DNA from 3 places in the Rhizobium aureum genome. Region 2 is predicted to be linked to each of the others. Evidence: predicted binding sites of a transcription regulator. Region 2 holds the regulator's gene; each other region holds the start of a gene.

Region 1 (7,906 bases), on a different contig from region 2:
ACCTGGATGACGAGATCGTAGAAGGTGCGCGGCTTCATGCGCGGCAGCATGGACATCTGGGCGCGAGATTCGATCTGGAAGGTGCCGAGCGTATCGGCCTTGCGGATCATCGCATAGGTCGCCGGATCCTCCTGAGGGATTTGAGCCAGATCGAGATCCAGATGCTTGTGGTCCTGGATGAAGGCAAAGGCCTTCGACATGCAGGTGAGCATGCCGAGCGCCAGCACATCGACCTTCATGAATTTTAGCGCTTCGACGTCGTCCTTGTCCCACTCGATCACCTGCCGATCGACCATGGATGCCGGCTCGATCGGCACGAGATCGTCGAGCCGGTCGTGGGTCAGCACGAAACCGCCGGGATGCTGGCCGAGATGACGGGGCGCGCCCATCAGCTGCTGCGCCAGTTTCAGGGTCAGAGCCAGTCTGCGATCCCTAGGATTGAGGTTGAGCTCACGCAGGCTACGTTCGGTCACCAACTCCTCCGACCACGACCACATGCCCGACGACAGCGACTTGATGACGTCCTCCGGCAAGCCGAGCGCCTTGCCGACATCGCGGATCGCTCCCTTGGCGCGGTAGCGCGTCACCGTCGCGCAGAGAGCCGCCTTGTCATGACCATAGGTCCTGTAGATCCATTGGATCACCTCCTCGCGCCGCTCATGCTCGAAGTCGACGTCGATATCCGGCGGCTCGTCGCGCTCCTGGGAGACGAAGCGCTCGAAGAGAAGATTGTTGGTCTCGGGATCGATGGAGGTAATGCCGAGGATATAACAGACGGCGGAATTGGCCGCCGATCCCCGCCCCTGGCACAGAATGCCCTGGCCGCGGGCATAACGGACGATCGAAAACACCGTCAGGAAATAGGGAGCGTAGTTCATGGTGCGGATGAGATCGAGCTCATGGCGGATCACCTTCAGCACAGACGGCGGCAAGCCCTCGGGATAGCGGTTCGGAATGCACTCCCAGACATAATGCTCCAGGGATTGCTGCGCCGTCTTTCCCGGTACGATCGCTTCCTCCGGATATTGGTAGGTGAGCTCCTCCAGCGAGAATTTGCAGCGTTCGACGATCTCGAGCGTGCGCGCGAGCGCTTCGGGATAGCGCGGAAAGAGCCGCGCCATTTCTTCCGGAGGTTTGAGAAAACGGTCTGCGTGCCTCTCCCTCTCGAAGCCGATATCGTCGATGGTGGAGGTGTTGCGGATGCAGGTGACGATATCCTGCAGCTGCCGGCGTGACGGTTCGTGGAAAAGGACGTCATTGGTGACGACCGTCTTCACTTTGAAGCGCGCCGCGAGATTGGAGAGCTCATGCAGTCGCAGCTGATCATTGGGCCGCCGGCGCAGGCAGAGCGACAGATAGGCGCGATCGCCGAAGATCTCGGAAAGCTTCCGGAGCTGAAGGGCACAGGTCTCGTCGGCAAGATCGGGGACAAGAATGCCGATCAGGCCCTCGGCATAGAGCGCGATATCTTCCCAATGCAGGATACAGTTGCCCTTGCCACCCCTGCCCTTGCCGAGCGTCAGAAGCCGGGTCAGGCGGGAATAGGCGACGCGATCGGTGGGATAGACGAGGATGGACATGCCGTCGGCAAGATCGAGACGGCAGCCGACGACGAGACGCAGGCCGGTGGTCCGCGAAGCCTCAAGCGCCCGCACGATCCCGGCCATCGAATTGCGGTCGACGATGCCCAAGGCGCTGATGCCGAGTTCCTTCGCCGTTCGGAATAGCTCGTCGGCCGAAGACGCGCCGCGCAGGAAGGAGAAATGGGTGGTGACCTGCAGCTCGGCGTAGCTCATGCGAAGATCCCGTGGCAAAACCAGCGATGCGAGCCTGTGGCAGGATCGACGCCGTCACCGGAGCGGAAGATCCAGAGACGCTCACCACTCTCGTCCTCGATCACGAAATAATCCCTCACCGCATCGAATTCGGAGCTCCTGGTCCACCATTCCCCGAAGATGCGCTCGGGACCATCGGCGCGTCTGACCCGCCGGCGCCTGCCGCGCCAGGTGACGGAGACAGGCGGATGATCCGGCAACAGCGCGATGACGTCGATTGCTTCCGGCCGCGCCAGCAGCCGCACGGGACGCGGCCAGTGATGCACCCACGTTTCCGTGATGTCTTCGGCTGCCGCCGAGATCCGCCGGACGCTGCGTTCGGGGACGTCGGAGGCCACCGGCGCGATGCGATAGACGCGCTGGCCACGATTGCCAAAGGTGTCGATCAGTGGCGTGATGTCCTGATCGTTCTCATCAACCAGCGACGACCGCTGCTCCTCGGCAAGCGGTTCGGTCATGACGGCGACGAGCGTCAGCTTCTCGATACCAAAGCCGGGCTCGATCTTTTCCGTTCGATCGCGAAACAGCTTTGTCAGCCAGGCGACGTCGCGGGCCGGCTTGGCCGTGCCGGCGCGGATCGCCTGCCTGCTGCCATCGACCTTTTCGACAATCAGATCTGTGCGACGGACGCCGAGCCCCTTGCGCTGCAGTTCGGCTACCAGCCTGACGATGAGACGCCCGACATATTTGTCGATCGTCTCGGCGGCACCGATCGGTTCGGCAAAGGCACGGCTGACTTCGATCCATTCCGGCGCCCGGATGGGGTCGATCGGTTCGGCGACACGACCAAACATCTGGTCGAGACGCCGGCCGATCTCCGGACCGAAGCGCAGCGCCAATGGCGCCCGCGGCGTCGCCAACAGCTCGCCGATGGTTTTAAAACCCAGCGTTCGAAGGCTGATGACGGTTTCGGCCGATAGCCGCAGATGCGAGATCGATAGCCGTTCGACGGCGCGGGTGGTCTCTCCAGGCGGAATGATGACGGCTTCGCGGTTGGTGGCGCGGGCACAGGCATGGGCCGCGCCCCAGGTGTCGGCGAGCGCTGCATGGACGGTCAGCCCCCGCGCCCGGAAGCGATTGACGATCCCGATGAGCATGGGAAGCTCGCCACCCTGCAGATGATCGGCCCCTTCCGTATCCATGACGATGCCATCCGTGCCGTCGACCGCGACGATCGGGGAATATTGTGAGAGGGCCCAGAGTGCGATCCGCTCCAGCGCTTCGGCATCGGCCGCCGGATCGGCATCGACGAATTGCAGGCCATGCACCATGGCCTGCGCCTTGGCGGCCGGCATGCCCACCCGAATACCGGCCTCCCTGGCCTTTGCATCGGCCGCGGATATAAAGCGCTTGGAGCCGCTGCTCGTGATCAGCACCAGCGGCCGGTCAGGCGATAATTCTGCTTTCTGATTCATGCGCCTGATCCGCTCGATCGGCAGGTCCGGCAGATAGATGGATACGACCCGTGGCATCGCACGCTCCCACGATAAACTCAGCGCACTCACCCGCCTTCACTCTCATCAATTCCAGCAGCCATCGCGGCCGCCCGACGCCCGGAACCGGCAATTCCTCCGATGGCAAGACGCTGACCCGCCACCGCGTCGTCGACGCCGTCGGCTGCCCGAAATCCGAGGCCTCCACCTGCCGGCGCCAGCGCCGGACCACCAGGCCCATCGTCCCGGTCTTTTCCGCCGCGAGCTGCAGGCGGCGCGACGCCACCATCGGCAGCCGGACGATCTCGCCGACGACGGCGCCAAGGCCGCCGAAGGCCAGCGCCTCTTCCATCGACGCGAGAACGTCCTCCTCGCGGTCGGCCTCGACGAAGATGACCCGGTCGGGATGAAGACCTGCCTGCGCCAGCGCCGGAAAGAACAGGTCCGGCCGCGTCAGGCACCAGACGATCTTGCCCCTGGTCCGCGCCGCGATGCCGGCGGCGAAGAGCGTGGCAGCTGCTCCATCGACGACCCCTGCTCCGCCACCTGCGAACTCGTGTACGGCGCCATAGGCAAGACCACCACCCGGCAATACGGCATCGATCTCAGGCACGCCAAAGGCGAGACAGCCGCTCCTCCTGCCCGCATTGCCTTCCAGTAACGCAATGCGATCCTTCAGATCGGATATCACCCGATTACGGGCAGCGGTCATCATTCACGGGTCCTTGCGAGGTCGCGTTAGCATCGACGTGATGTCGGTCAAGTGTATTTGTTCACTAAATGTTCCAACGCGATTCGCGAGTCAAGCAACCCGAAATAGGAATATTATCCCTCTATTTTAGTCGACTTTAAGATTCCCATTGGGAATCATGGACATGACTTCGATCGGGCGATGATGAAGCTTTCGAAAAAGTTTCGAAGTCGATCGGCCGGCACCCATCGATTGGCATTCCGGCGCTTCGTCGGCTACCATGTCCGCCTGCTTCAAGGGGAGATGGAGCGTCGATGTGCAACTTGTACCGCATGGAAGACAAGGACTGGGTGAACAAGTGGGCTCAGGACGCCGAGAGCCTGATCAACCTGATGCCGGCCTATCAGATGAACCCAGATCAGATGGGGCCGATCGTCCGCAACACCGCCGACGGAGGCAAGCAGCTCGTTCATGCCCGCTGGGGCCTTCCCTCCCCAAGGTTCGTTCTTGAAAAGCTAGCGCAGGCCAAGGCCGAGAAACTGCGAGTCAAGGGTAAGGAGTTCGACTTCGAGCAGTTGGTGCGCGAGCAGGTCGACCGTGGTGTCACCAATGTGCGCAATCTGAAGCTTCCGCATTGGAAGCGCTGGTTCGGCGTCGAGAACCGCTGTCTTGTCCCCGTCACCAGCTTCGCCGAGCCGGATCCGGCAAGCCAGGAAGCAGGCGGCAATGTGCCGAATGCCTGGTTCGCGCGCGATGAAGATAAGCCGCTGATGTTCTTTGCCGGCATTCATGTTCCGCAATGGACATCGGTGCGCAAGGTCAAGGATGGCTTCACGACCGACGATCTCTATGGGTTTCTGACCACCGATCCGAACAATCTCGTCAAGCCGATTCACGACAAGGCCATGCCGGTGCTGTTGCTGACCAAGGAAGAGGCCGATGTCTGGATGAGGGCGCCTTGGGAGGAAGCCATGGATCTTGCGCGGCCATTGCCGGATGATGCGTTGATTGTCGCGTCCCGCGAGCCATATGGTTCGACCATCGTCACCAAGGATGGCGAATTGGTCAGCTCATCGCGCTTGCTGTAGCGAGCGTCGTTTCGGCGGTTCAATGAACGGGCAACTGTTCGGATAACAGGAGTTCCTGCATGCTGCCTTCGCCGACTGGGTCACGATCCACTCGCAAATGCCCTCACTCGAACGTCGCCGGCCTTTGACCAAGCGAAGGACGTGACGTTCTTGGTCGCAGCATCAAGCGGAGCGAAATGTCATGCAGTTTAAAGCGTTGGCTTTCGGCGGAGCAATGAATTGGAACTATCGCCGGAGACGACCGTGAGAATCTCGACTCGCTGTTGGCTATAACGTGTCGTCCGCAAGGACCAGCAGCTTGGTCGTCCTAGCGGTGTGGACACTGCCTTTATCTGGCTTGTTCTCAATAGCCTGCGGGGTTTAAGCGACCTCGCGGACGCATGACGCTGGGCTGCCGCATCACGGATTTAATACGGCAATGGGCCCAGACACAATATCATGTGTAAATTCTAAAACCAGGCTAGCATTTTTGGCCAATCACCGGTCGAACAGAGAATCACTAGTGTCCTAATAATCTTCGCTCGCCGATATCGTTGTACATACATCGGAGAAATACACCAAAAATCGCAAAAGTTGTTTATATCTTCTCCATTAATTTAAAGGCCGCAGACTCCAGTGCGATTCTAACGTACTAATTCTGAAATTAGCAAGGCGGTTGCTATGTTATACTTTCCATCCAGCGAGGTGAAGCATGCTGGCGCGTTGTCTTGCAATTTTAGCTGGCCTCGCGCTAGCCTCGTGTCAGGCAAATGACGGTTCCTATCTATTGAGGGGCCCAGGCTACGAGCTGAACGCCCAGCATGCGTCAATATCGTCCTCCCAGCTATTCGCCTACATGAAGGTCATGTGCAGGGACGCGGGCTTGTCATACTCATCGTACGGAGAATACTCGGGTTGCCCCGGAAGCATGAAGCCGGAAGGCTACCAAGCGCTGCTCCAAGCGGGCTACAACGAGATAGATCTCGGTTGCAGACAGTACATTCAGATCGTCTTCGAAGCGCGGGTTCGTGAAAGCCAATTCAAAAGTACAAATTCCCTGATACAGGCATTCATAAGTGGTGTTTTCACCTTGGAAAGCGCTGGGCCAAAACTGTTCTCGTACCTGGTTCTATCCTCCTCGGCGGCAAACGCGTTCTACGACGCATCCATGATAGATCCTCTGCAGAGCATGACGATTGAGAACATCATGAGCGTCGTCGAGAAGCGACAGCAGGCATTCAGTCGGGCCACCGCCGCTGGGGGGATTTCATCACAGCCACAGGTTGTCAGGGCATGGCGGGAATATCAGTGGCTTTGCACTCCCATTTCCATCAACTCCGATTTTAACGCACTTGCTGCCGCCGGCGCAGACGGGAGGAGAGTGGATTTCGATGCCGACGCCCTGAGGGTTGTCGCAGGAATTACCGGCACCGTGAAAAAGGTGCAAAAGTTCAACCCGGGCAACGGACTTGAGCCTGCTCCAAAAGTTCCACCAGCGGACAATGCTGTGGGAGTGTTCGAAAAGGCTCTGAGTGACTCAGAGGTCAAAAAGCTCCAGTCGGCATTGTGCACTACAACGGGCGGCGGATTCGGTCCTGCCACCAGAGCCGCCATCAATGCTTGGAGAACAGGAAGCGCGTCAACCCAGGTAACCGACAGTGATCTGAACAAGGGCCTTGGGGACAAAGATGTCAAATATCTGCTGAATACAAAAAGCTGCGCGTCTCTCGGTTACAAGAGCGCATACGAGCGGGCTTTCCTCTATGACTCGCCGGCCCTTTCCCTTGGCCCCGGCACGCCGTCGTCCGAAGTCGCGGGAGTTCGAGCCAGAGAGATCGCATTTCTGGCAAACGCGCTCAACGTTTCTGTCAGCACAGGAGCGACGACCGTAGAACCTCCGCTTCGTGACGCGATCCGCAAAAAGCGAAAAGAGCTGAATCTCAAAGGCGACTACATAGACCAAGAGTTTCTGACCAAGCTAGATAAAGGAGGCGCATCAAAATGATCTATGAGGCGAATCGTCCATTCTTGAAGCTTTATGAAACATCCACGAGCCAGGATCCGAAGGTGACGATGGGACCAGGGTTCGCGCGGTTCGAGGGGCAAGGAAATGTCCAAAACGATCGACGACCGGTCACGGTCCAGGGGCAGTCGACACCCATCTGGTGGGTCAACGACGGCGACCTGAACGAGATTGCGGACCCAACACCTGGATTTGCCCTACCGCAGATCGGAGACCTCGAATTCTACGAGGACTGCGATTTAGGGGCGCGGGCACTTTCGGGTTTCTTGGACGCTGGCGGCATGAATGTCGAATACTTGCTGCTGTTGGCGTGGGCTGAAAGCGGCTGGACAAATACTGACAGGCAGGGACGGGATGGGGCCGACGCTGACTTGACCGGTGAGATTGGGCCTTACCGCTTCGATGAGGACGTGTGGGAATCGCTTTTGAACGATACGCGATACGCGGAACTTGTTCGCGGTTACACCACCGTTGACCGACTTACCCCTCAAGCACAGTGCCTGTTCGCTGCAATCCGTGCCAATCGGCTGCAGTTAATCTTGAAAACGGCAGGAACCGCCGACCCGGCGGCCTGGCTCTTGCGGGTCGGCCATCGCATTGGCGACGATTACATAGTCGCATTGGCACAAATGAACGATCCTGATCCGATATCAGCGATAACCCCCGCGATTCCTAACAGCGTCATTGAGGCTTGCCCGAAGCTCTTCCCTGCACAACAACAGACGACTAAGGCGGCGGTGTTTAGCGCTGTGCAGGCCGAATTCGAAAGCGCCAAGCGCGCAGTCACGCAAAGACTTGTCGGCATGGTACAAACCTCGGTCGTGGACGCGATTATCGGAGGAGCGAGTCCCGATATG
Region 2 (7,906 bases):
GTAGATCGCGTCGTCATGTCCGGCGGTGTCGCGCGCCGGCCATCCTGGCGGCAGGTGCATCCGACTTGGCGCGTCATCAAGGAATTGCCCTCGACCATACGCACGCTTCTGTCAGGTGGTGATAACGCCGTGTTGCAGATGGTCATTCGCCTGATCGAGGCGGGCGGCGTTCGTGTCGTCGGTGCGCACGAGATCGCGCCCGATCTACTGGCGACGACTGGACCTCTTGGAAAATTCTCTCCATCGGACGAGGATCTGCGCGACATCGCTCAAGGTGCCAAGGCGGCCGATGCGCTGGGGTTGCTCGATGTCGGGCAGGGCTCGGTCAGCGTCGGCGGTCGCGTCGTTGCGCTCGAGGGGGCCGAAGGCACGGACAAGATGATCGAGCGGGTTGCCGAGCTGCGCGCAGCGGGACGCATTTCGACGCGTCGACGCGGCGTACTCGTCAAGCTCTGCAAGCCGCAGCAGGATGTCCGAGCCGACCTGCCATCCATCGGCGTATCCACTGTGTCGAATGCCAAGAAGGCTGGTCTTGCCGGAGTTGCCATCGAAGCCGGCAGAGCGCTGATCCTCGACCGGCAGGCTGTGATTGCCGCCGCCGACGAAGCCGGCATTTTCGTCTGCGGCATCGACCGGGGCCTGAGCGCGGAGGGCTTCATGTGAGCGGTGCACCTTTGAAGCTTGCCGTCGTTGCCGGCGAGGTCTCCGGCGATCTGCTGGGGGGAGATCTCGTTGCGGCCTTGAAGCGGCGTTACGACGGGCCGGTCGAGTTGATTGGCGTGGGCGGCGACGCGTTGGAAGCGCAGGGCCTGCGCTCGCTCTTCGATTATTCCGAACTCTCGATCATGGGGTTCATTCAGGTCATCAAGCGTCTGCCGAAGCTGCTTGCCCGTATCCGGCAGACGGCCGAAGCCATCATTGCCGCTAAGCCCGATGTTCTTGTGATCATCGATAGCCCCGATTTCACCCATCGGGTTGCGAAGAAGGTGCGCAAAGTTCTGCCTGGTCTTTCGATCGTCGATTATGTCTGCCCCAGCGTCTGGGCGTGGAAGGAATATCGAGCGCAGAAGATGCTCGCCTATGTCGACCATGTGCTCGCCGTGTTGCCGTTCGAGCCCGCCGCGATGCAGCGCCTTGGCGGCCCGGCCACGACCTATGTCGGCCATCGTCTGACTGTGGATGCCGATCTATTGGAGACGCGCCGCCTGCGTGCATTGCGCGGTCTCGCCGGCGCCGATACGCAGAAAACGATCCTGTTGCTGCCCGGATCGCGCGCATCGGAGATCCGGCAGCTTCTTCCGGTTTTTGAGCGGGCTACTGAAGAGCTTAGCCGGCGAAACGATAATATTCGTTTTCTATTGCCGACTGTACCGCGGCAGGAAGCTTTGGTGCGTTCTCTTGTCGGAAATTGGCAGGTCAAGCCGGATATCGTCGTCGGCCAGGATGCCAAATGGAGCGCTTTTGCTAAGGCTGATGCCGCCATGGCAGCCTCCGGCACCGTGATTCTGGAACTGGGGCTTGCCGGGGTTCCCGTGGTCTCGACCTACAAAACGGAATGGCTGGCGAAGTTTGTGCTCTCGCGCATCAAGATATGGACGGCCGCCCTGCCGAACCTGATCGCCGATTACGCTGTCCTGCCCGAGCTGATCAACGATGTTCTGCGGCCAGGAATGCTCGTTCGCTATATGGAGCGCCTGGCGAACGACACGCCGGAGCGCGCCGCGATGCTTGCTGGTTACGATCTCGTTTGGGAGCGAATGCAGACGCAGGAGCCCCCCGGCGATAAGGCGGCGCAGATCGTTCTGGATATGCTAGCTCATAAAAAAACCGGTCATCTCTGACCGGTTTTTTGTTTCAATACCGAAGCTTAGCGCTTGGAAACAGGCACATATTCGCGCAGCGGTGCACCGGTGTAGAGCTGCCGCGGACGGCCGATGCGCTGATGCGGATCCTCGATCATTTCGTTCCACTGAGCGATCCAGCCGACGGTGCGGGCGAGAGCGAACAGAACGGTGAACATGGTCGTGGGGAAGCCGAGAGCCTTCAGCGTGATGCCGGAGTAGAAGTCGACGTTCGGATAGAGCTTCTTCTCGATGAAATATTCATCCGTCAGAGCGATGCGTTCGAGCTCGATTGCGATGTCGAGCAACGGGTCGTCCTTGATGCCGAGCTCGCCCAGAACCTCATGCGCCGTCTTCTGCATGATCTTGGCGCGCGGATCGTAGTTCTTATAGACGCGATGACCAAAGCCCATCAGGCGGAACGGATCGTTCTTGTCCTTGGCGCGGGCGATGAATTCCGGAATGCGGTCGACGGTGCCGATCTCATTCAGCATGTTCAGCGCGGCTTCGTTGGCGCCGCCGTGGGCCGGACCCCAGAGGCAGGCAATGCCTGCTGCAATGCAGGCGAACGGGTTGGCGCCGGAAGAGCCCGCCAGGCGAACCGTCGAGGTCGATGCGTTCTGCTCATGGTCGGCATGCAGGATGAAGATGCGGTCCATGGCGCGGGCGAGCACCGGATTGACGACATAGTCTTCGCACGGAACAGCAAAGCACATGCGCAGGAAGTTGGACGCATAGTCGAGATCGTTCTTCGGATAAACGAAGGGCTGGCCGATATGGTACTTGTAGGCCATGGCGGCGAGCGTCGGCATCTTGGCGATCATGCGCAGGCTTGCGACCATGCGCTGGTGCGGATCGGTGATGTCGGTCGAGTCGTGATAGAAAGCCGAGAGCGCGCCGACGCAGCCGCACATGACGGCCATCGGATGGGCGTCGCGGCGGAAGCCGGTGAAGAAGCGCGACATCTGCTCATGCACCATCGTGTGGTGGGTCACGCGATAGTCGAAGTCCTTCTTCTGCGCCGTCGTCGGCAGCTCGCCGTAAAGCAGCAGGTAGCAGACTTCGAGGAAATCGCCATGTTCGGCCAGCTGATCGATTGGATAGCCGCGATGCAGCAGAACGCCTTCGTCGCCATCGATATAGGTGATGCTGGACTCGCACGATGCGGTCGAGGTGAAGCCAGGATCGTAAGTGAAAGTGGAGGTGTTCTTATAAAGGGCACCAATATCAATGACACTTGGGCCGATGGTTCCGGTTTTCACCGGCAAATCCACCGTCTTTTCACCCCAAGTTAGTTTCGCGCTTTGTTCCGTCATGCTGATCCTCCAAGATTTGGCGGGATTGACGCCATAAAAAGCGCCAAAAGGTTAAGCGACTACCGACTAGCTATATGATCCAGAGCCTAATGCCAAGTTATCCCATTGCCGAATTGTGCAATGCGGTATCAACTTTTGGGCACTGCGGTAGCGTCATTGACAAGGCTGCGCAGGGAAACCGCCTCTATTTCGTTTCTCTCATGCCGATTTCGGTTGAAATCACTGCATGGTGACGGCAAAAATCGCGCCGAAGCTGTGGTTTTGTATGGGGGCGGTGGCGAGTGCCTAATTTGGAGGCAACGGAGCAGCGGGAAGAAGGCCGGAATGTCGCTGCGCCCTCGCAGCTTCGCCTGCTGTTGCGACGATCATGCTTCGCGCCAAAGTGCGGCAAGGAGCGCGGACGCAGGATCAGGCGCCGTTGGCTTCGCGTCTCCTTCTGGTCGCGGGCCGCATTGGAGGAAGCGTTGCTCGACTGGTCGAAGAGGAGGCGACACACGGCCGCGCCATCCTTTTCGCGTCGATCTATATGGGCCTTGGTGCCATCTTCTGGTTCAAGGCTAGTAGCGATCCGCCTCCGCAAGCCGTGCTGGCGGGCCTCTGTGTCTTTGCCGCCAGCTTCGCGCTCCGGCGGGAAGCGGGTAGGCTGTCTCGCCACCTGCTTTTCGCCGGCATGCTTATTTGCCTCGGCATGGCGCTGGCGCAATGGGAAAGTTGGCGGGTTTCCACTGTGATGCTCGACTCGGCGGTGACGACGACCGTCACCGGCCGCGTCGAGCGGCGCGAATCCTATGACAATGGAGGCTGGCGCTATGTCGTCCGGGTCGAGACGACGGAAAAGCCTACGATTCGCCGTTCGCCGGAACGGGTCACGATCTTCATACGCAAGCAGGCGAAGCCGTTCGATCTCGGCGATCGCATCCAGGGCAAGGCGCGTCTGACACCGCCGTCCGGGCCTGCTCTGCCTGACCTCAATGATTTCGCCTTCAGTTCCTATTTCAATGGAATCGGTGCGAACGGTTTCGCCTATGGCAACCCGACCTTATTGTCTCCATCCGGTGATGGCGTTGCAGATTCGCCGCTGGATAAGGCCGATATCTGGCTCGCCGGCCTGCGCAACGGCATCGGAGACAGGATCCGGGAAACCTTGCCGGGAGATACGGGCGCCTTTGCGGCAGCGCTTGTCACCGATGAGAGACGTGCGATCTCAAAGGATACGACCGAGTCGCTGCGAATTGCCGGTCTCACTCACATCATCGCAATTTCAGGGCTGAACATGGCGCTGTCGGCCGGCATCTTCTACGTCGGCCTGCGCTATCTGTTCAGCTTGTTTCCGGGAGTTGCTCAGGCCTGGCCGACCAAGAAGTTCGCGGCCTTCGGCGCGCTTTTGACGGTAACGGCCTATTACCTGATTTCAGGCTTCGGCGTATCCGCCGAACGCGCTTTCATCATGATGGCGATCATGCTGGTGGCCGTACTTTTCGATCGGCCGTCGCTCAGCCTTCGCAATGTCGCGCTATCCGCCATCGTCATCCTCATTCTGTCGCCGTCGCAGGTGCTCGGCCCAAGCTTCCAGATGTCGTATGCAGCGACGCTGGCGTTGGTGTCGGGCTATTCGCTGTGGAAACGGCGGCGGCACCGCGAAAACATCCTCTCGCGGATCCGTCTGATAAGCCCGCTGCTCTTCGTGTCGCGCTTCTTCGGTGGCGTGTTGTCGACCTCGTTCATCGGCGGTGCATCGACGGCCATCTTTTCGATCGAGCATTTTCACCGGCTGGCGACATACGGTCTCGCCGCCAACCTTGCGGCCATGCCGGTCGTCTCCTTCATTGTCATGCCGTTCGGCATGGCCGCAATGCTGCTGATGCCTATCGGCCTGGACGGGCCGTTTTGGAACGTCACCGGCGAGGGACTGGAACTAGTCATCCTGATCGCCAAAACTGTGGCCGGTTGGGGAGGCGACATCACCTTCGGCCGCCAACCCGGCTGGCTGATGCCGACCTTCATTGCCGGCTTTCTGATCATGACCGTGCTGCGGACCCGGCTTCGCCATTTAGGCTTGCTGTTGCTGCTTTCATCCATCGGCGTGGCGGCATTCGGCTCAGGTGTGCCGAAGCCGGATCTGATGATTTCCGAAGATGGTGTCCTGGTTGCGTTGCGACAGGACGATATACTCGCCACAAATCGCGAAAGGCCGCAGGTCTTCATTTTCGAACAATGGCAGAAGGCGCTGGTCGCAACCGAACATCAGCCACCCACCATGCTCCCCGCTGATGACCGGCTTCCGCAGATCAATAAGACGACCGATCGCCGCCGCCGGTTAAGCAGGGAAGAGCAAAATGCAGTCCGCAAGGCGATGGAGGAGGCTCTGGATCGGACAATGCAGGGAAGTTTCGCCTGTCAGAAGGGCGCATGGTGCGTGGCGATGCTCGACAACGGCGCCATGTTGGTCACCATCGAAAATGCCGCCTATCTGCCGCCGGCTTGCGATACCGCAAACATCGTCGTCACGCCGATCCGGCTACGACTTGATTATTGCCGTTCCGGCCGCAATGCTCATAACCGGTGCGACATTGCGCAAAACCGGGTCCATCGAAATGACGCTCACGGCCGATAAGCCTATTGTCTCTGTCGCTTTCGAAAACCCTCAGCGACCATGGACCAGGCACCGAACCTATGATTGGCGCACCGGCAAATTCGGTACGCCACCTGCGCAGATATCACCCGTCAATGATAGTCCAACTGTTGGTGATAACTCGTCTGTCAATGATAGCGCCGAATAAGCCCTACAAGCTTGCCCTGGACCTTGACGCGATCCGGCCCGAAGATACGGGTTTCATAGGCCGGATTGGCGGCTTCCAATGCGATGGAAGCGCCCTTGCGGCGGAATCGCTTCAGCGTTGCCTCTTCGTCGTCGACGAGCGCAACGACGATATCACCGGGATTGGCTGTCGTCGAATTGCGGATGATGACCGTATCGCCATCGAAAATTCCGGCGTCGATCATCGAATCGCCCCTGACCTCCAGCGCATAATGCTCGCCGGAGCCGAGCATATCGGCGGGAACGGTAATGTCGTGCGTGTTGTTCTGAATGGCGGAAATCGGAACGCCGGCGGCGATGCGCCCCATGACCGGTACCGATGCGGAACTATTGTGCTCGTCGTTGGCAACCTTTGCCGGGGCTGGAGGCGCGACTGGCTGGGGTTTGCCGAGGCTGCCCTCGATAATGCTCGGTGAAAAGCCGCGTCGTGGCTGCAGGCTTGAATTATAGGCCTCCGGCAGCTTGATGACTTCGAGTGCCCGCGCCCGATTGGGCAGGCGGCGAATGAAGCCGCGCTCCTCGAGCGCGGTGATCAGACGGTGAATGCCGGATTTGGATGCCAGATCCAGTGCGTCCTTCATTTCGTCGAAAGATGGCGGGACACCGGATTCCTTCATTCGCTCGTGAATGAAGAGAAGCAGTTCCTGCTGCTTGCGCGTCAACATCGTCTTGGAACCCCAAATCAAGAAAATCGTCGTGAAACAAATCCAGAACGGACACTATATGTTCCATATGTGTTCTGCAAGTGCTTAAATTTCGGTAAAGCTTCGCGGAGCCTATCAAATATTTGCCGCCATCGACTGGATCGCTTGAAATTCCTTGCGAATTATATCCGCGCTAATTCATCGATAAATATGAGAAATGCCGCTTTGTTCGCCTTATGGACGATTCACCTCAATCCTGCTCTGCTCGTGTGCGAATGAAGACGGCGACTGGCACATAACTCGACCGCAGTTGAGAATCAGTGCGCTCGGGTTGCCGCAGTTGCGTCCGGCCCACGTTCTCCTGCGCTTTCACGGGCTTGGCTTTCGGCTTGAATTGAGCATTGTATGAGCGCAAATCTGCTTTTGCAGGCAAACAAGGGAGGACCATGACTTTGTCGCCGCATCCGCTGGATCATCTCGTGCTGCCGACCGTCAACATCGCTCTGGCGCGGGAGCGCCTGGGCAAGCTTGGCTTCACGGTCGCACCGGATGCGCGCCACCCCTTCGGCACTGAAAATGCCTGTGTGTTCCTTGCCGACAAGACCTATCTCGAACCGTTGGGCGTGGCCTCGCAGGAGCAATGCGAGACGAGCATTGCCGACGGCAATGTCTTTGTTGCGCGCGACCAAGCCTATCGCTTCCGCGTTGCCGAGGATGGTTTTTCGGCCCTGGTTTTCGGCACGGACGATGCTGTCGGCGATGATGGGCGTTTCAAGGCGGCTGGGATTTCGGCTGGACCCATGCTGGATTTCTCCCGGCCGATGAAGATGCCGGATGGAACGGAACCCACGGCCGGTTTTCGCCTCGCATTTGCGGCGGATCTGCGTGCGCCGGATTTCCTGGCCTTCTGCTGCCAGCGCATCAATCCGCTGCCGGCCGATCGCAGCGTACTCGAGCGTCACAAAAACGGGGTGACCGGCATTGCGCGGGTGGCGCTTTCCGCGCTGAAACCGGCGGTGTATCGCAGCTTTTTCGAAGAGGTCGTTGGCGGTCCGCGGATCTTGGAGCATTCCTTCGGCCTGACGATCAAGGCGGCCAATGTCGATGTCGAAGTTTTGACGCCGGAAGGAATGGAAGCATTCTACGATTTGCCGGTCCATACCAGCGATCCCGGGCTGCGCGCACGCGCAATCCTTTTCAAAACGCGCGATCTTTCCGTGACATCGTCGCATTTCGCTGCTAACGGCGTCACCTACACGCGTAAGAACAATCGTATACTGGCAAGGC
Region 3 (7,906 bases), on a different contig from region 2:
TCTGGCGACGAAGATAACCTTCATCAACGAGCTTGCCGATCTTTGTGAGCGTCTGGGCAGCGATATCGAGGAACTGGCACTCGGGATAGGATTGGACAAACGCATAGGCATGACCTTCCTGACGGCCGGTCCCGGCTTCGGCGGCTCCTGTTTCCCGGGGGATACGCTCGCTCTTCTGCGAACCGCGCAGGACCATGGCGTCGCGCTGCGCGTGATCGAGGAAACCATTGCGGCGAATGAAGCCCGCAAGCGGCGAATGGCGCTCAGGGTCGTCGAAGCGCTTGGCGGCAATATGGACGGCCTGACCATCGCCATTCTCGGCCTCACATGCAGGCCCGACACGGACGACATGCGCGAAGCCCCCTCGGTCCCGCTGATCGAAGCGCTCCAGCGCTTTGGCGGCCATATTCGAGCTTACGATCCGATGGGGATCGAGAATGCCGCCAAGGTCCTCGATGACGTGGTGTTTTGCGACGATCCTTATGACTGCGCGCGCAATGCCGATGCAGCGGTCGTCATGACGGAATGGGCAATCATCAAGAACCTCGATCTGATCCAGCTCAAGGCGAATATGCGCCAGCCCATCCTGGTGGATCTCAGAAACGCCTTTCGCAGGGACGCCGCAGCACAGCTCGGATTCCGTATTTCGACAATCGGAAATTCGGCCAGCACAAAGGGCGATGTCCGAAGTATGGCGAGACAGAGGAACAAATCTCTAGGGACCGCGAAGGTCATACCAATTGCTATGGGGGAGAAAGACAATGGCATCATCATATAGCAAGCCGAGCCCTCTGGTCCGCGCAAGCGCGGCGACGCTTGCCGCCGTCATCATCCTCGGATCTGTCGCGTCAAGCAGCGCGGCCGCCGCGGGCAAGGACCTCAAATTGCCGGTCGACGCTCGCCCCATGACGGCGTTCGAGCTCTACCAACTCTACCGCGACAAGAGCTGGCAATGGCCGGATGGCGCCGGGCAGATGCAGGACGCAAATCGTCGTTTCGCTGCCTGGGTCGACGGCAAGGAAGGCAAATCCTGGGCCGAAGGCCGTTGGAGCGTAAGCGATGCCGGCCGCATGTGCTTTGAAGCGACCTGGTACGCGGCGAATGGCAAATTCCCGGCCAAGACCTGCTTTCTGCACCGCATTCTCAATGAAACCGTATACCAGAAGCGCGAGCCCGGTGGGACATGGTTCATATTTCGCCATGCCGCGGCCAAAGACGCCGACGAGGCGAAAAAGCTGATCGCCAGCGATCTGGTTACTGAACGACTGAGCATCGTGAAAGCCACCTTGAACACGAGCAAGGCCGAACTGAAGAAGGAGGCAGTCCAATGAAAACGGCATTCAAGTTTACCGCAGCCGTCGTTTGCTTCGCAGGTTTGTCCGGAGCGATCTACGCCGCCAACAATGGTCTCGAAACGGCGGGCGGCAGTCAAAACATGTTCCATGACAAGAGGCCGATCATCACACCGCAATCGCTGCCATCGGGCGCATACGATCCGAACGGCGATTTCTCGAATGACCCCAATCCCAAGATCGAGCATCTTTTCCTTCCCTGGGAAGATGTGGATCTGGCAACGCTTGGGGTCGCCGACAGCTATGCGCGCCAGCGCGGCCGCTCGCTGCTGATCACAGTCGAGCCCTGGTCCTGGGCACGCAACTGGCGCGTCACGCCGGACGATCTTTTCCAGGGGATCGTGGATGGGCACTACGATGCGAACATGGCATCGATATGCTCGGCCGCCGCCAAGCTAAAGCAGCCCGTTACCATTCGCTGGGCCCAGGAAATGGATGAAAAGAACGGGCAGTTCACCTGGGCCTACTGGAACCCGGCGCAATATGTGAAGGCGTATAAGCACGCCATCGATGTCTGCCGCCGCCATCTTCCGTCCGCCAAATACATGTGGTCGCCGATGGGCAAGGAAGGGCTTGAAGCCTATTATCCGGGAGATCAATATGTCGATGTCGTAGGCCTCTCGGTCTTCGGCTACCAGCCTTTCGACCAGCGCATGCTTGGACGCGACTCGACCTTCGTCGAGGCGACCAAACCAGGCTATGACCGGGTCAAAGCTTTCGGAAAGCCGATCGTGATCGCGGAGCTGGGCTACCAGGGAAATGAAGCCTATGTCCATGCCTGGGCCGAGGAAGCCGCCAAACCGCATGACGAGTTCAAGAATATCGTTGGGGTGGTGTATTTCGACGATCGCGAGACCTACCCGTGGCCTCATGGTCTTGGGCGCCCGGACTGGCGTGTTGTCAGCCCTCTGTTGAACTGAAACAACAACAAGAATGGAGGCGAAGATGTCTCTTGCAAAGTTCTTTATATCAGGTGCAGCCCTATCGATGTTGCTGCTGGGTGGATCGGCACATGCTGCGAGCCGGCAGCATGCCGATTGGATAATCGAGCGCTCTGCCATTCAGGCAACATCGATAAGCGCCTCGGACGTGCGGAGCCTTTACGCCGGCCGGTCGTGGATTTGGAAAGATGGTGCCGGCTATTTTTCAGCCAAGCAAGGCAGCTTCATGGCCTGGTCGCATCCCGGCGCCGAGAAAACTTATGCCAAAGGCACCTGGTATGCGACCTTCAATGGCAAGCTATGCATGAAGGCGCGTTGGCAGAGCAAGAAATACGACGTGGACAAGACGTCCTGCTTTTTGCATCGTGAGAAAGACGGCGTCATCTACCAGAAGCGTCTACCGGACGGAAAGTGGTATGTATTTCGTCACGATCCGCCGAGACATGACGACGAGGCAATGAAACTGCGCAAAGGTAACTATGTCAGCCGGCACTTACCTAGCTAACCGGATGCGGAGAAGATGTCGAGCATGCGGGATCAATCGAGTATGACGACACCATCGATTGAGACATTCGGGACCGTTCTGGCAATGGGATCAATTGCCAGAAGGTTTCAACCGTTCAACGATTGTAGCAATGCGAGGTGCGTCCAAAGCCGCTCGGCGTGCAGATATAGGGTGCGCCCTTGAAATACTCGTCGGCCGAAACCGTTGTCCTCTTGCGGATCTGACCAGTTCCATAAAAGTACATGTTGCTTTCGCTTTTCTTCATGTACAGGTCGATGGTCTTGTATTTATATTTATCTAAGGTTGCGGAAACCGCGTTTTCTGCAGGATAGGCAAGAAAAAGGGTGCACAAGCAAACAGAAGTCAAGCTTGATACAAGACGAGAAAGATAAAACTTCGGCTCAATTGGGTTTACTACCATTTGCTTACTTCCATGTCCTCTATGTTTCGTTTCTACATCCATTCAAATTATTTCGATCTCTCGATAAAACTCTTGAAACTATTAGAGAATAATGTTTAAGTAACTGTTACGAGTATTGAAGTAAGGTTTGCGGCAATGCGACCCTCTCGGGTATCAGTTTTGCGTTCCTTGCGATGGCCGCCGGAGATCATCACCCGGGCAGTTTGGCCTTCTGCCAAGCTGCTCGTCGCGCTGTCGAACAGAACTGTCCGCCTCATCAAAGATGAGGACGCAACCTGTCGTGCGTTTATCCCTCTCTCTTCCTGTTACAATACGGAAACAGATTCGTTCCGGCATGAAAAGTTGGAAATCAGGCTGGATCTCACGAGAAGGCGGCTAATCCACAAACAAATGCGGTTTTAATATGATCAACTGGTGTTGGGGCCAGCTGCAGAATTTTCAAGGGGCGCGCTGCAGCCGCGGCAAGTACAACACGCCATGTAGTGTCGAGGGATCGCTACAATGATGTGGGGCAAAGCAGATATTTCGTTTGAACAGCCCAAGGCCGTCGAGCGCCGGCGCTGGCCGCGCTCACCTCAGGCACCGCTTTACAGCGAGCTTCCCGAAACAACGGAGCTGGCGTCGCTGCCGTTTTCAACGGAGGAGCTGCGCCCCGATCGACAATTTGCAGCCTGGCAGGAGCGCATGGCTCCGCTGGTCGATATGCGGCTGCAGAACCAAGCAAAAGCGTGCGAGCCGTTCGCGGTTAAGCAGGTCGTATGGAACCTCGAAGGAGTCTTGCTCATTCAGCAGGACACTCCGGCGTTCAGTTTCGAACGCTCCCCCGAAAAGGTGCGCTTCAGCTCGATAGATCATTGGCAGATCACCTTCCTGCGCACTGGAAAGACATGGACGAGCGTTAACGGCAAGGTTGTCGAAAACGAGCCCGGCATGATGGAAATCCGAATGCTGGGCTGCCCCTTTTACGGACGAACCTCGCCGGCGCAATCCACGACGCTGATCCTGCCATGCGATCTGTTTGCCGCCTATGGCGGACTGCCGAGCGCCAGCAGCAATATTGTCCTTGGAGGCCCGCGCGTCTCGTTACTTTCGAGCTACATGGATTTCCTCGAAGTCAATCTCCTTCGCTTGACCAGAGATGATCTTCCAGGCGTCAGGAACCAGCTTCGCGAGATGGTGTTCCATACAATCTCTCCCTTGGTCCACAGCGAGATCGACGGCGAAATATCGCAAAGCGGTTTGATGACCCGGGCAAGGCATTTCATTCAGAACAACCTGGGCTCAGCAGAATTGACGCCGGAAACCCTGAGCCGCGAATTGGCGATCTCGCGGACGCGCCTTTACGAGCTGTTTCAGACCTCGAGCGGAGTGCTCAACTATATAAGAAGAAGACGGCTTCTGGCCGCGCGCGCCGCACTCAACGATCCCGCCGATGGCCGGAAAATCGGCGAAATCGCCAGCCAGTTCTGTTTCGAGTCCGCCGCCAACTTCTGCCGGGCTTTCACCCATGAGTTCGGCTACAACCCAAGCGAAGTGCGCAGGCATTCGCGCGATTTCAAGACGGAAGCGCCATCGCGCACGGCTATGGTCTCAAGCTTCGATAACTGGCTCGGTACGCTTGGTCTTTGACGATAAAGACCGGCATCGACGTCGCAATGTGCTACCTTGCAAGGCTAGGAGCCTGTTTGATATCGTTGCCAAGCGTGATATGTTCCGTATTTGTTCGACCCGCTGCGAGTTACGGCGGCGTTGAACGCCGGAGCATGATGTCGAAAACTGCGTGCGGTTTTCGCACCACATCATCCACACAACGTCATTTCAGCGCGGCCTGATTCCAGCGCGGATTACCGAGACGATAATGAACGATATGAGCTCGACGCCGGTCCGCAAAATCATCCATGTGGACATGGATGCCTTCTACGCGTCGGTCGAACAGCGTGACAATCCCGAACTGCGCGGCAAGCCGCTAGCGGTCGGTGGGTCCGCGGCGCGCGGCGTTGTGGCGGCGGCAAGCTATGAGGCCCGCGCCTTCGGCGTTCGTTCGGCCATGCCGTCGGTGACGGCGAAGCGCAAATGCCCGGATCTGATTTTCGTGCCGCCGCGCTTCGACGTCTACAAGGCCGTGTCGCAGCAGATCCGCGAGATCTTCGCCGAATATACGCCGCTGATCGAGCCGCTCTCGCTCGACGAGGCGTATCTCGACGTCACCGAAAACCTCAAGGGCATGGAGATTGCCACCGAAGTCGCGCTGGAAATCCGGGCCAGGATCAAGCAGGTCACCGGGCTCAACGCTTCCGCCGGCATCTCCTACAACAAGTTTCTCGCCAAGATGGCAAGCGATCTGAACAAGCCCAACGGCCAGGCGGTGATCACGCCGAAGAACGGGCCAGCCTTTGTCGAGGCGCTGCCCGTCGGCAAATTCCACGGCGTGGGGCCGGCGACCGCCGAACGCATGCGCAAATACGGCATCGAAACCGGGCTCGATCTGAAAGCGAAGTCCCTCGCCTTCCTGCAGGAGCATTTCGGAAAGTCCGGATCGTATTTCTACGGGATCGCCCGGGGCATCGACGAACGTCAAGTGAGGCCCGACCGGATCCGCAAATCCGTCGGCGCAGAGGATACGTTTCCCGAGGATATCGACGATCTCGATCTGGCTACGGCGGAATTGCGGCCGCTTGCAGAGAAGGTCTGGCACTACTGCGAGGCAAGCGGCATCAGCGGCAAGACGGTAACCGTGAAGATCAAATACTCTGATTTCACGCAGGCCACGCGCAGTCGGACCATCCCTGTTCCGGTCGCGGGCTTGAGCGAGATCCTCGAAGCGGCATCTGCACTTCTGGCGACCGTCCATCCGTTCAGGCGGCCGGTTCGGCTGCTCGGCGTCACGCTTTCATCCCTGACGAACGAAGAAACCGACGATAGCCGCGCACAGCCCCAGCTCGATCTCGGCATTTAATTGCCGGTCATGGTGGCGACACGGCGAACCCAGGCCTTGCCTTGGTCCGCGCGTGCCGAACCTGTAGAAATATGACTAAATTCCTCTTGTTTTTGACCGGCCGGCAAGGCTATACCGCCGCGGATGTTTTCAACCGTCCCTCTCTGGCCGCAACGATCAGGATATTTTTCGTGACCATATTGAAATCACTTTTGGCCGTCTCAGCTCTTTGCATGGCGCTTGGCCTTGCCGCACCGGCGGCATCTGCCGCATCCACCAGCTATCCGCTGACACTCGATAATTGCGGAACCAAGGTCACTTTCCAGAAAGCGCCGGAACGGGCGATCGGGCTTGGCCAGAACAGTGCCGAAATTCTTCTTTTGCTTGGTCTGCAGGATAAAATGGCCGGCACCGCCTTCTGGCCCAACAAGGTTCTGCCGCAGCTTGCGGAAGCCAATTCCAAGGTCAAGCTGCTGACGGTCGAGTTTCCGACCTTTGAATCGATCCTCGCTGAAAATCCTGATTTCGTTGCAGCCGCACTACCGACCCTGATGGGACCGAGCAGCAAGGTGGCAAAGCGCGAGGACTTCGAGAAGCTCAATATTCCCACCTATGTTTCCCCCAGTGTCTGCCCAGCCCAGGGCGCCTCTCAGGACAAATACGGCAATGCCGCCCGTAGCCAGATCTGGAACATGAGCGCGCTCTACCAGGAAATCGATGAGCTCTCGCAGATTTTCGATGTCCGCGACAAGGGCCAGGCGCTGATCGAGGATTTCAAAAAGCGGGAAGCGGCACTGCGCGCGAATGCGCTGAAGGACGGCAAGAAGCTCTCCTATGTCTTCTGGTTCTCCAGCCCGTCGCCATCTGCAGATGCCTATGTCGGCGGAAAAAACAGCCCTTCAGCTTATATCGCCGACCTGCTTGGCGGCCGCAATGCCATTACCACCGAAGCGGAATGGCCGACACTGGGCTGGGAGAGTATCATAGCCGCCAATCCAGACGTCATCGTCGTCGCCAGCCTCGACCGCAATCGCTGGGAGCTCGACAAGCCGGAAGCCAAGATCAAGTTTCTCACCACCGATCCGGCCGTCAGCGAGCTTCCTGCGGTCAAGAACAAGGCTATCGTCGTCATGGACGGTCAGGCCATGAACCCGACCATCCGCACGATCTATGGCGCCGAGCAGGTGGCCCAGCAGCTCAAGGCCCTAGGTCTGCTGAAGTGATCGACGCGTACCGCAACCTGCGGCAACTGGCTGCCTTCGGCCTGTTGCTGCTGGCCTCCCTTGCAGCAATCGGCCTGATCATCGGTATCAGCGTCGGCATCGGTGACCTGCCGATACCGCTGTCGACGACGTTTTACGCCATCACCAACAGGCTGGGCTGGACAGGCGTCGAGCTCAACCGCATCCACGAAACAGTCATCTGGGATTATCGCCTCAGCCGGGCATTGGTGGCGGCTTTCTGCGGAGCGGGCCTGGCGCTGTCGGGCGCAATCATGCAATCGCTGCTCCGAAATCCCCTTGCCGAACCCTATGTGCTCGGCATCTCGGCGGGTGCTTCGACGGGGGCCGTCGCAGTCGTCATCCTGGGCGTCGGCGCCGGTGCGGTTTCACTGTCGGCAGGCGCCTTTGCCGGCGCATTCGCCGCCTTTTTCTTCGTCGCTCTCCTTTCCAACGGCACACGAGGCGGCACGGACCGCACCATCCTTGCCGGCGTCGCCGCCTCCCAGCTGTTCAACGCCGCGACGTCCTA

Evidence for each region. The regulator LexA, encoded in region 2, represses DNA repair genes until DNA is damaged. The targets are predictions, from matches to a motif close to TGTTCNNNNTGTGTTCNG.
Region 1: PH552_RS00290 (ImuA family protein) is a predicted target of LexA. The motif match lies at 4,039-4,056, and genes of this name have one in related genera.
Region 3: dinB (DNA polymerase IV) is a predicted target of LexA. The motif match lies at 4,929-4,946, and genes of this name have one in related genera.

The regions. Positions count from the first base shown of each region.
Region 1 covers NZ_JAQJCI010000001.1:58,895-66,800, reverse strand. The annotation lists gene PH552_RS00300 (error-prone DNA polymerase) at 1-1,796, opposite strand, end outside; gene PH552_RS00295 (Y-family DNA polymerase) at 1,793-3,307, opposite strand; gene PH552_RS00290 (ImuA family protein) at 3,222-3,980, opposite strand; gene PH552_RS00285 (SOS response-associated peptidase) at 4,274-5,047, shown strand; gene PH552_RS00280 (hypothetical protein) at 5,739-7,031, shown strand; gene PH552_RS00275 (hypothetical protein) at 7,028-7,906, shown strand, end outside.
Region 2 covers NZ_JAQJCI010000004.1:332,745-340,650, forward strand. The annotation lists gene PH552_RS12965 (LpxI family protein) at 1-663, shown strand, start outside; gene lpxB (lipid-A-disaccharide synthase) at 660-1,841, shown strand; gene gltA (citrate synthase) at 1,868-3,157, opposite strand; partial or broken gene PH552_RS12980 (ComEC/Rec2 family competence protein) at 3,525-5,937, shown strand; gene lexA (transcriptional repressor LexA) at 5,918-6,640, opposite strand; gene PH552_RS12990 (VOC family protein) at 7,066-7,906, shown strand, end outside.
Region 3 covers NZ_JAQJCI010000001.1:1,118,400-1,126,305, forward strand. The annotation lists gene PH552_RS05280 (UDP-glucose dehydrogenase family protein) at 1-778, shown strand, start outside; gene PH552_RS05285 (DUF995 domain-containing protein) at 762-1,331, shown strand; gene PH552_RS05290 (glycoside hydrolase family 26 protein) at 1,328-2,272, shown strand; gene PH552_RS05295 (DUF995 domain-containing protein) at 2,298-2,798, shown strand; gene PH552_RS05300 (hypothetical protein) at 2,914-3,219, opposite strand; gene PH552_RS05305 (helix-turn-helix domain-containing protein) at 3,721-4,848, shown strand; gene dinB (DNA polymerase IV) at 5,078-6,175, shown strand; gene PH552_RS05315 (ABC transporter substrate-binding protein) at 6,346-7,377, shown strand; gene PH552_RS05320 (FecCD family ABC transporter permease) at 7,374-7,906, shown strand, end outside.